DNA from 3 places in the Aeromicrobium sp. WCS2018Hpa-31 genome. Region 2 is predicted to be linked to each of the others. Evidence: predicted binding sites of a transcription regulator. Region 2 holds the regulator's gene; each other region holds the start of a gene.
What was found. Region 2 encodes LexA, which represses DNA repair genes until DNA is damaged. Its sites were predicted from a motif close to TCGAACANNTGTTCGA; they were not measured.

Region 1: the regulator LexA is predicted to act here: its motif matches at 1,602-1,617, upstream of RQG84_RS12645 (DUF222 domain-containing protein).
Region 3: the regulator LexA is predicted to act here: its motif matches at 1,893-1,908, upstream of RQG84_RS10505 (HNH endonuclease signature motif containing protein).

The regions. Positions count from the first base shown of each region.
Region 1 is NZ_JAVTJF010000009.1:18,286-22,188, forward strand. Features, by position in the region: gene RQG84_RS12645 (DUF222 domain-containing protein) at 217-1,551, opposite strand; gene RQG84_RS12650 (TetR/AcrR family transcriptional regulator) at 1,706-2,497, shown strand; gene RQG84_RS12655 (CsbD family protein) at 2,636-2,809, shown strand; gene RQG84_RS12660 (CsbD family protein) at 2,923-3,093, shown strand; gene nhaA (Na+/H+ antiporter NhaA) at 3,180-3,903, opposite strand, start outside.
Region 2 is NZ_JAVTJF010000010.1:101,463-105,365, forward strand. Features, by position in the region: gene RQG84_RS14095 (hypothetical protein) at 1-803, opposite strand, end outside; gene lexA (transcriptional repressor LexA) at 1,110-1,886, opposite strand; gene RQG84_RS14105 (LysM domain-containing protein) at 2,266-2,655, shown strand; gene RQG84_RS14110 (glutamine amidotransferase-related protein) at 2,681-3,427, shown strand; gene RQG84_RS14115 (VOC family protein) at 3,458-3,871, opposite strand.
Region 3 is NZ_JAVTJF010000007.1:58,348-62,250, reverse strand. Features, by position in the region: gene RQG84_RS10510 (hypothetical protein) at 951-1,682, shown strand; gene RQG84_RS10505 (HNH endonuclease signature motif containing protein) at 1,912-3,183, shown strand; gene RQG84_RS10500 (hypothetical protein) at 3,204-3,479, opposite strand; gene RQG84_RS10495 (MIP/aquaporin family protein) at 3,720-3,903, shown strand, end outside.

The DNA.
Region 1 (3,903 bases), on a different contig from region 2:
TCGCCGCGAGTCTAGGGGCGACCGGGCCGGCCGAGCCGCTGCGGCGTGCCCGCCCCGCCGGCGCGGGCGACCACGCTTCCCGAGCCTCCCGGTGGTCGAGTGCCTCCACGAGCGTCAGCGAGGGGAGGTGTATCGAGACCACTCCGGGCGGCTCAGCGATGCGCGGGCAGCACGAGCACCCCCGACCGATGGGTCGGGGTGTCGTGGGTGTGGTGGTCAGGGTCGGCAGCGTTGGTTGCGTTGCCAGGTGTCGGAGCCGGGGAGCTTCCACTCGACGTGTCCGTCGTCGGGGTTGATGCGGCCGATCCAGCCCTGTTCGTGGGCTCGGTGGTGGTGGAACGGGCAGAGCAGTGCGCCGTCTCTGATGTCGGTGGTCTTGGAGATCGCGTACGGATTCAGGTGATGGGCCTCGGTCCATCTGGCGTCGCGGTCGCAACCTGGTGTCGTGCATCCCATGTCGCGCTTCTCCATGGCCCGGCGTGAGCTGCGGTTGAAGTACCGGTTGGCGGAGCCGAGGTCGAGGGGCAGGGGCTTGCCGTTCAACACCATGGGCACGATCTGCGCGGAGCAGGCGAGCCGGCGGGCTTCGCCGGCGCTGATGCGGGTGCCGTCGGAGAGTCCGGCGGCCTTGATGCCGCCCATGAGGGTGTCGAGGTCCAGGTTGACGGTGACGACCGCACTCACACCACCGTTGGACGGGAGCTGGTCGGCGGGGAGGTGCTCGACCAGGGTGGCGAAGGCGTGGCCGAGGCGCTGGGGGTAGGACTGCCCGAAGCCAATCTCGTCCATCTCGCCAGTGGCGGCGTTGACGGTCCCGACCTCCTGGTGAGGTGCGGCGAGTGCGTCGAGGGCGGTCTTGAGCATCGCGCCCTGGGCTTCGGGGAGGGTGAAGCGTCCGGTGACGGTGCCGTCGTTGTTGTCCCACATCGAGAACGACGTCTTCGCCCGGGCGGCTTCTTCCTTCTTCCGCAGGATCTCGTCTTCGTCGGCGTCGACCTCCTCGGTCTTCGCCTTGTAGACCTCGGTGATCCGCGCCGCCCTGCGGCGCAGGTCCTTCAGAGTCAGCCGCTGCGCGTCCTTCAGCAAGGTCTCTTCGCACCGCTCACGCTGCTCGGGGGTCACGTCGTCGGGCAGCTTGGCCAACGCGCGGGAGATCAGGTCGGCCTGCTTGGTGCTGATCACCCCGGACGCGAGCGCGTTCTCGATGAGGGTGGTCTGCTCCTCGATCCGCTGCGCCGTGTTCACCAGGGCATCGGCCCCGCCGCGGTCCCCACCGAAGTCGAACGAGATCGTCGCGCCGGTCGAGGTTCCCGCCCCCGGTCGCGGTCCGTCACCGTTCGCCGTGGCCTTGCGGGCCTTCTCCAGCACACGCGCCGCGGCCATCTTGTGGGCCGAGAGCCGTGCTTCGGCGCGACCGATCTCGGCGAGGAGTCGTCGGACCTCGGTGGGGTCCAGGCCGTCCCACGCGCTGGTGGGGACCGTGTCGAGAAGAGCGTGGAGTCCGTGCACGCACGACGGCACCGGGTGGGTGTCGAGTGCGGCGACGCTCATGCTTCCTCCTGCTGATCTATCCCGATTCTAGAGGCAGGATCAGACAGGAAACAAGCACATGTTCGAATACGTGACGAAAGCCCCGGAACCCCCGAGTCCTTCGGCGCCGGCACTCCGGGTCGTTGGCCCCGCCCCTCCGTGGCACGATCCCCCCATGGCCTCCACGACCTCCCGACGCGGCACGCTGACGCGCCGCAAGATCGCCGAGGCCGCCCTGCGGTTGATCGACGACGAGGGCATCGGGTCGGCCTCGATGCGGGGGATCGCCAAGCGTCTGGGCGTCGAGGCGATGAGCCTCTACAAGCACGTCGGCACCCGCGACGAGCTGCTCGACGCGGTCGTCGACCTGGTGGTGGCCGAGCTGGACGCCGACCCCGAGGTGCTGCGCGTGGCCGAGAACGGCTGGCGCGACTACCTGGAGCGGCTCGCGCGCGGTGTCCGCCGCTACGCGATGGCGCACCCGCACGCCTTCCCGATCGTGGCCACGCGACCGTCGGAGGCGCCGTGGATCAACCCGCCGCTGCGGTCCCTGACCTGGATCGAGTCGGTGCTCGAGGCGCTGCAGGCGGAGGGCTTCGACGACGACCAGGTGGTGTTCGCCTACCGGTCGTTCAACAGCTTCCTGCTGGGCTACCTGCTCATGGAGACGGGGGCGCGGACGCTGCGCGACCCGCAGGACGGCGACGGATCGTTCTCCGCGGGCGCCGAAGCCGCGGAGCCCGTGCCCGGGGGGCTCACCCCCACGCGCGACGACGAGGAGCAGGAGGCGGTGGCGGAGGCCGAGACGCCCCTGGAGATCCTCGACCCGTCCGGCGCGGTGGACGAGGCGACGTACCCGACGATCCACCGGCTGGCTGCCGGTCTGGCGGCCGACCGCTACGCCGAGGAGTTCGACCGCGCCCTGCAGGAGATGCTCGACGGCATCGCCTCGCGTCTCGCCGACTGACCTGCTCGCCGACCGGGTCGCGAGCGCGCCCCCGTTCGTGACCGAGGTCGCACGACACTCGTCTTGTGGGCCGCAGGCTTACGGCGTAAGGTTTACAACGTAAGCCACCCCGTTCCCCCACCCGAGAAGGAGAGTTCCATGAGCTTCATCGACAAGGCCAAGAACACCGCGGAGAAGGTCACCGGCGAGGTCAAGGAGGCCGTCGGCAAGGCGACCGACAACAAGGACCTCGAGGCCGAGGGCAAGAAGGACCAGACCAAGGGCTCGATCAAGAACGTGGGCGAGGACGTCAAGGACGCCTTCAAGAAGTAAACGCGTGTCACTGAGAAGTCACTGAACGTTCATCGGGCAGCGCTCGTTGGAGTTGCAGCGACTTCCAGCCGTCGTACCGTCGAAGTGTCACCCACCGATCCAGGAGGATCATCATGAGCTTCATCGACAAGGCCAAGAACACCGCTGAGAAGGTCGCCGGCGAGGTCAAGGAGAACGTCGGCAAGGCCACCGACAACAAGGACCTCGAGGCCGAGGGCAAGAAGGACCAGGCGTCCGGCTCGGTCAAGAACGCCGGCGAGAACGTCAAGGACGCCTTCAAGTGATCCTTGCTCGCTGAGCATCCGGCGAAGCCCGGTCACCGTCACGACGGCGACCGGGCTTTTCTGTGCCCGCACGTGCGGGCACGGACTCAGCGGCCCCGGCTGGCGTCGAGGGCGGCGATGAGCGTGGGCGCGTCCCACTGGCCGCCGTGCCGGGCGGTGCCGATGAAGAACGTCGGCGTCCCGGACACGTCCATGAGGTCGGCGTCGTCCTCGTCCTCGCGCACACGTCGGCGCACCGGGTCGGAGTCGAGGTCGGCCTCGAAGCGCTCGAGGTCCAGGCCGATCTCGTCGGCGTAGCGGAGCAGGTCGAGCCGCTCCAGCTGCGCCTGGTTGGCCCACAGCAGGCGGGCGTAGTCGAAGTGCCGACCCTGCAGGTAGGCCGCCTCGTAGGCGCGCGCCGCCAGCTCGGCGTGCGGGTGGTGCTGGTGCAGCGGCAGGTGGCGCCACACCCACACGAGGTCGCCCTCGAAGTGCTCGATCACCTCGTCGACCATGCCCGTGGCCCGGCTGCAGAACGGGCACTCGAAGTCGCCGTACTCCACGAGCACGAGCGGGGCGTCGGCACGGCCCTTGAAGTGGTCGCGCTCGGGGTCGAACGGCCGCAGGAGCACGGCACCGGGCTGCACGACGGGCCGGCGGGCGTCGAGCGCCTTGAGGACGACCCAGCCCAGCACGAACGCCAGCACGGAGGCGGCGAGGACGCCCACGCGAGCCTCGTCCTGCGCCGCGGGCTCGTCGATGGCGATGCCGACGATCAGCAGCGAGATCGTGAAGCCGATCCCTGAGAGGGCGGCCCCGCCCGCGACGCGG
Region 2 (3,903 bases):
ATCTGCTGCTCGACGGGGCGCCACAGCAGCGGTGCGTACTGCTCCACCAGGTCGGCGGCGAGGTGCCAGGCGGACTTGCCCTGCGCGGCGGTGTACGACTGCGCGGCCCCGGTCGCCTGCCCGTCGAGCAGCGCGCCGCCGCCATGGTGCTCGAGCAGGTGGCGGCTGGCTCGGTCGCGGTACTCGCGCATCATCAGCGACACCGCCGCGTAGCTGGCGCCCATCGAGAGCTCGTTCAGCGCCCGGGCGTACAACGCGAGCGTCCACGGGGTGTGCCGGGCGCCGGTGAGCGCGCCGCGGTGCGGGGAGAGCAGTTCGTCGCAAGTCGTGCAGCTCTCGACACCGACCTCGACGGCCTCCCGTGCCAGTGGCGGGGTGAAGGTGTGTGGCGCCGTGCCGTCGGCGGGGACACAGCGGTAGCGCTGCCGCTTCGTGGCGCCGCGGCCGTACACGCCCTGCCGGGTCACCTTCGAGACCGCGTGCTCGGGGCACCCCGGCGGGCGGTCGAGCGAGGTGAGCTGGGTGCCGGCCGCCGAGGCGAGCACCTGGAAGAAGTGCGAGCTGCCGTCGGGCCGGGTGCACCGGAACCGCCGCCAGGTGCCCGCCTTCGTCGTGCGCGTGCCTCGTCCCTGGACCCGGGCGTCGGCGTGCCACGGGTCAGGGCACCGCTGCCTCGGTGAGCGTCCAGCCTCGACCGCTCCGGCGGCCGGGGTGGTGAAGAAGTGCCGCTTTCCGGTCTCGGGCAGGCACTCGAACCGCTGCCGCGTGCCGGCCGCGGAGGCCCTGAGCCCACGGCGGCGCACCCGGCTCCCCGCGTGTGACGGGTCCGGGCACTGCGGTGCTGCTGCGTCGGTCAGTTGTCCTCCTGGCGGGACGTCTCCGCCAGACAGCGTGCCGGCGCCGGTCCTACCGGCAGTGCCGTCCTCGAGGTCGCGGGCGGCAACCACCAGCGACCCCCTCCGAACGCGAACCGGCCCTCCCGGGCCCTGACCGAAGGGTCAAGGCTACCGGGAGGGCCGGACAAGGCGCGCCCAAAACCACACTAAAAGCCGAACAGGCCCGGGTGGGAGGGGGCCCTTCGCGTCGTGCGAGTGAGCGGTCGACGGGAGTCAGAGTCGGCGCAGCACCGTGGTGACCTTGCCCAGGATCGTGGCGTGGTTGCCGTCGATGGGGGAGTAGTCGTCGTTGTGCGGCAGCAGCCAGATCTGGCCGTCCTTGCGCTGGAACGTCTTGACCGTGGCCTCGCCGTCGAGCATGGCGGCGACGATCTCGCCGTTCTCGGCGACCGGCTGCTGGCGGACGACCACGTAGTCGCCGTCGCAGATCGCCGCGTCGACCATGGAGTCGCCGCGCACCTCGAGCAGGAACAGCGTGCCGTCGCCGACCAGGGAGCGGGGGAGCGGGAAGATCTCCTCGACCTGCTCCTCGGCCAGGATCGGACCGCCCGCGGCGATGCGACCGAGCATGGGCACGTACGTGGCCTCGGGGCGCTGGTCGCCGAAGCCGGTCTCGTCGACCTCGGAGTCGTCGGCCGAGCTGAGCGTGCGCCGCGCCTTGACCACCTCGGGCAGGAAGATCTCGATCGCGCGCGGGCGATTCGGGTCGCGCTTGACGTAGCCGAGACGCTCGAGGACCCGCAACTGGTGGGCGACCGAGGAGGTGCTGGCCAGGCCGACGGCGCCACCGATCTCGCGCATGCTGGGCGGGTAGCCGCGCTGCTCGATCTGGTCGCGCATGAAGTGCAGGATCTTCTGCTGCCGGCCGGTGAGGCCGGTCATCTCGTCGACGGGACCGTCGGGCAGCTCACGCACGGAGTTGCGTGAACCCTTCGGGCGGCCCCGACGCGGCGCGTCGGCGGAGGGGTCGAGGGTGCTGTCGTCGCTCATGGTCCCCACGCTAGACCTCTGCGGGGACGTTTACAAACACATGTTCGACAGCGTGTCGCGCGTTCGAATGCCGTGCTCGACGGCCCCGCAACCGTCCTGAGACGGCGGCCACGCGCGTGCGACGCGTCACAGTCGAACACCGTGTCGAAGATTCTTTCACTGGAATTGCAGGCGAGTGGCGGTCCTGTTCGGATTCCTGTTCGAAAGGGGGCTGCTTTTGTCGGCGCCTTCCCCTACTGTCGTACACGTGTTCGATCGAACATCTGTTCGTCGGATCCGCGGAGCACCACCGCCCCCGGAGCATCGACGTTCGAATGACATCGACAGGTGCTCGATCGACACACCAAGACTCCTTCCTCTCCCTTCCCCGGAGGTCACCATGAGCACCATCACCGTCTACGAGACCAGCCGCTTCGCCCCGTCGTTCTCCCGTGGGATCGCCTCGGCTCCGCGCAGCACCACCGAGCCGGCCGCGGTCCGGCTGACCCGTCGGGGCCGCCTCGTGCTCCTGCTCGCCGTCATCGCGGCGCTGGCGGTCACGGTCGTCGCTCTCGGCTCGTCCACCGTCGCCACCTCCGACGCCGGTGCGGTCCCGGCCACCACGGTCGTCACCGTGCAGGAGGGGCAGACGCTCTGGCAGATCGCCGCCGACGCCAACCCCGAGGGCGACGTGCGCGACACGGTCGACGACATCATGCGCATGAACTCGCTGCCCAGCGCCGGTGCGCTGCAGCTCGGCTCCGACCTCGCGGTGCCCGTCTACGAGTGACGGGCCCGTCCGGCACCATGGGGGCATGAACGACGCCCCTACCCCGGCGGACCCGACCTCGTCGGGCCGCCCTCTGCAGGTGCACGTGCTGGCCGACGACACCGACCGCTCCGGCGGCTACGTCACGGAGCGGCTGCGGGAGCACGGCGCCGAGCTGACCTGGATCGACCGCGACACGATCGACTCCCCGTGGTCGGCGACCGGCGTAGACCTGGTCCTGAGCCTCGGCTCGGAGCGCTCGGCGCACGAGCCCCGCTGGGCCCACGTCGTGGAAGCGGAGTCCGACGTCGTGCGGGTGGCGCTCGGCTCCGGCGTCCCCGTGATGGCCATCTGCTACGGCGCCCAGCTCGTGGCCCGTGCCCTCGGCGGCACGTCGTACCGCGGCGACGGTGCCGAGATCGGGTGGCGCCGCGTCGACACGCTCGACGACGTCCTCTGCCCGGAGGGGCCGTGGGGCCAGTTCCACCAGGACGTGCTGAGCCCGCCGCCCACGGCGCGGGTGATCGGCAGCTCCTGGTTCGGCCCGCAGTGCTTCGTCGACGAAGCCTTCGGTGCCCGCGTGATCGCCTGGCAGTTCCATCCCGAGGTGACGCCGGAGACGTTCAGCCGCTGGGTCGACGAGAGCGCCGACCTGGTGCGGGTGAGCGGCTCCGAACCCGGTGAGCTGAAGCGTCAGGCGCTCGCGAACGCGACGCGCAGCCGTCTCGCCGCGTTCGCGCTCGTCGACGCCGCCCTCGAGCACCTGGGCGTGGCGGTGCCGCGCCCGATCTGAGGGGCGCAGCGTGGTGGGCTTGGCGCAGGCCTACTGGCTCGCGGCGAGGTTGACCAGCCAGGCCACGCCGAAGCGGTCGTTCAGCAGGCCGAACTCGTCGCCCCACGGTGCACGCTCGAGCGGTGCCACGATCTCGGCGCCCTCGCTGAGTCCGGCCCAGTAGTTGCGGATGCGGGGATCGTCGCCGTTGAGGGTGACGTTGATGGCCGTGCCCATTGACGGCTGGTCACCGCCCGGGGGAGTGTCGGAGGCCATCAGGTCGAAGCCGGCGTCGGTGACGAGGTGGCCGTGCATCATCCGGTCGGCCACGGCGGGGTCGTCGCTCATGCCGGCCTCGCCGAAGGTCATCGCCTCGATCGTCCCGCCGAAGACGGACTGGTAGAACTCGAGCGCCTCGCGGGACTCGTCGCGGAAGTTCAGGTAGGGGTTCAGTCGCATGGTCATGCGGTCATCGTCCTCCCTATTGTTCCTGAGAG
Region 3 (3,903 bases), on a different contig from region 2:
GGTGCCATCGTTGAAGCCGTAATCGCGGGCCGACAAGTCGAAGACGACCGCATCGAACTCAAGGCCCTATGGCCATCCGCTAATCATGATGTTGCTCGCCGTATCGCCGGCCACGCGAACGCTGCTGGCGGTGAATCGATTCTCTGGGTCATCGGCCTCGACGAGCGTCGTCGGCGCATCGGAAGTACCTCGGGCGTCGAACCGGCGAACTGGTGGAATGCGGTTCGAAAGCACTTTGACGGTCCATCTCCCGAGCCGACGTGGTTGCGGGTACTGGTGTCTGGCAACGCCGACGTGATGGCTCTCCAGTTCACTACCGAACGCGCTCCCTATGTTGTGAATGTCGCCAAGCCGGGGCAGGTTCATCGAGAGGTCCCGTGGCGTTCGAGTACTTCAAGTGTCGCAGTCAGCGGTCCGGGAGAACTCCGTCTTCGCGGGGAACACGTACTTGACCCCGGTGAGGGGGACCCTCTCCTTCGAGCACGGAAGATCGATCTCAATCTTCAGCTTCCTATCGACGCCAGTGCCCGAGCATCTCGGCTAGACAGCCGCCTGTCCGTCGAACCGCCTCGCGAGTTCAGCGAACGCGACATTCCCGACCAGCATGACGAGTGGCACCTCGCTAGGCGATTCACGGTTGGATCAGCGCCTCAATGGTGGTCGTAACCCAACCCTCCGTCTGGACGCGCCCAGACGCGACAAATTAAGTGACAAACTTGACCCAGACCCGCTGGTCCAGCGATCCGTGACAACCAATCTGACAATCGCGGAGTCGGGGTCTAGACGTCACTGCGGGGAACTCGGACGACAGAACCCTGGCAAAAGTGACAACCCATCTGTCAACTGTCAAGTGCGCTCCTCCACTCCCGGGCGCACCCGAACCACCCAGCGAAGCCGTGCTCGCTCCGTCCAGGCGAGCCGAGGGACGATCCGGCCTCTAGAGTCGCACGATGTTCAGGACAACGATCACCGTCGCGTTGCTGTCGCTCGCCCTCGCCGGCTGCACCGGGTCGAACGACCCGAGTGAGAGCTCCACCAACCAGCCCGCAGACGATGCGGTCGACCTGCGGTTCGCCTACTCCGGCGTCTCCGACGAGGGAACGATCGACCAGACGCTCACGATCACCAACACGTCCAGGACCCTCTCCGCAGCTCCGACCCTGTCCTTCGTGGCACTTGACTCGGACTCGGAGCCGATGACCGATGTCTCGGTGACCACGGTGTTCGGAAGCGATCGAGGTCTGGTCGTCGCGCCGGCGAACTACGAGGTGCTCGACATCCTGCGTTTCGAGGGCCCCGGGTCCGGCGACGTGGAGGACGTCGAGGTCACGGTCGAAGGGATGCGCACCGCCGAGGACGCCGGGACGGCCTATCCCGAGGTCGACTTCCTGGATGCCCAGGGAGAGCCGGTCGACCGTCCGTACGAGGCTCGCACGGCCAGGGTGAGCAATCCCGGCAGAAGCGACTACGTGGTCCGCCTCGTGGGGATCACCTGGAACCGCCCCGCCGAGGGGGAGTCGCAACAAGCTCTCACGGTCTCCCCTGTCGGCGAGCCGACACGTCTAGCGGCTCGCAGCGAGGCCGACGTGCGTCTCGCACCGACGGACGTGGCGACGTACGACAGCGTGAAGGTCTTCATCGCCGTGGAGCAGCGCGCCTCGACCTCGGCCGAGGACGCCTGAGTCGACTCCCGCGGCGACGACACCCGACGCCTCGTCTCCCCCGCGCTCGTGGCGATCCTGCGCCGCTATCCCCCGGCGCCGACGGGTCGCACTCCGGTCGCCCGACTCATGACCCGCCTCGACGTGAGCCTGAGAAGCGCGGACGGGTAGCTCCACTCCCCCCGATGCTTTTGGCACCGAGGCGAACGCGGCGAAACTCGGTGTCGGACGTCGAATCTATGTTCGTTACATGACCTCGACGGACTCTCTCCTCGGCCTCGCGACGGATGCGTCGCGGGTGCTGTGGCGGGCCGAGGCTGCGCAGGCTGCGACGGTGCTGGCGTTCGTGGAGGGTCGTCGGTCCGACGCGGTCGCGGCCGGGCGGAGCGCTGCTTCGGCCGAGGACGCCCGCCAGGTCGCGATCCTGGAGGTCGCGGTCGAGCTCGAGGTCGCGTCGGGATTCGTCGCGCACCTGGTCGCGACGACCAGGACCCTCACGGCGGGCCTGCCGACGGTGTGGGCCGCCCACAGCGACGGTGAGCTCGATCGGGCGAAGGCCCGCGCGATCGCCTCGGCCCGGTGGCGCCTGCACGAGGTCGCGTCGGTGGAGCTGCTCGACGAGTCCGTGGTCCCCTACGCCACGACCCACACGCTGTCCCAGCTCAAGGGCTGGCTGCGCCGGTTCGTGGCACGGGTCGAGGCCGAGAACGTTGCACGGCGCCGCCGCGAGGCGACCGCCCAGCGCCACGTGACCATCACGGCGATGGACGACGGGATGAGCCTGCTCCAGGCGTTCATCCCGACCCACGACGCCCTGCTGATCGAGCGCAAGCTGTCCCTGGCCGCCAAAGCGCAACGTGCCGACGACCCCGACGACGACCGACGGTTGTCCCAGGCCCGCGCCGACGTCCTGACCGACCGGCTCCTGGGTCGCACCGCGGACGCCCCCGGCCGGGGCCGGTTCCACGTCGGGATCACCGTCTCCCTGGCCACCCTGCTGGGCCTGGACGACGAACCCGCCGTCACCGGCGACGGCCAGCACGCCATCGACCCCACACTGGTCCGCGAGCTCGCCACGCAGCCCGGCACGCTGTTCAGTCGCCTCCTGACCGACGAGGCCGGCGGCATCCTCGACGTCACCGAGCTCGGCCGCTTCCCCACCGCCCCACTCCGCCGCGCCCTCGAGCTCGTCGACGGCGTCTGCGACATCCCCACCTGCGACAAACCAGCAGAAGCGTGCGACCTCGACCACCAGCAACCCTTCGACCCCGACCACCCAGACCGCGGACCCACCACCGCAGGCAACCTCCACCCACGATGTCGCCCCCACCACGGACTCAAGACCCGCGGAGCACTCCCCGTCGACCACGACGAGGACGGCACCACCCGATGGCACCTGCCCACACGCGCCGTGCCCGGACGCACCGCCTTCACCCGCGCCTGGACGAGGAGGACCGAACCCGTCGTCGTGCTCGCCGAGCACTACCCAGCCACGGGGGCCTTCGAGTACGTCGCCGCCTGACGAGGCGTCTACAGCCGACGTCAGCGCCGATGCCGACCGACGCCGCGCCGCGCCTCGGGACGTGCCGGAGGACCCTCCCCCGGCGACGCCGCGTCCACGACTGCTGGGTGAGCCGTCAGCACGTGGTGCCGAAGGACCGCGACGTCGCTCTCGTCGCACTCCAGGCGCAGCACCAGGACGCCCTCGTCACCCTCGAGCCAGCACAGCTCGACCTCGGGGGCCCGCACGAGCAGTCGCGTCGACACGCACAGGCTCGCCCCGGAGTCCGCAGGCATGTCGAAGGTCAGGACGGGCACCGACGACCTCCTCGCGACCCCCGATCGATGTCATCACCCCCAACGAGCGCGCAACCCCGGAGGTCACGACCCGACGGCTCGACTCCCTGACCTGGAACATCCTCCCGGTCCCGGCGACGCCGCACCCACACCGCGATGTGACGGGGGTCACGATAGGCTCGACCCACACCGACCGAGGCGTCTCGGGGGACGTCCGCACCGAGCGGGCTACGAGTCTGTCGGGTCGGCCGGGGGGACCACGTGCTCACAGACATCTTCCTGCCCGAGGTCATGGGCACCGCCACGCTCCTGCTGCTCGGCTGCGGCGTCGTCGCGAACGTCGCGCTGGCCAAGACGAACGGCAACGCCGGCGGCTTCCTGATGGTCAGCTTCGGCTGGGGCCTGGCGGTGTTCGCCGGCGTCTACGTCGCCTACAAGTCCGGCG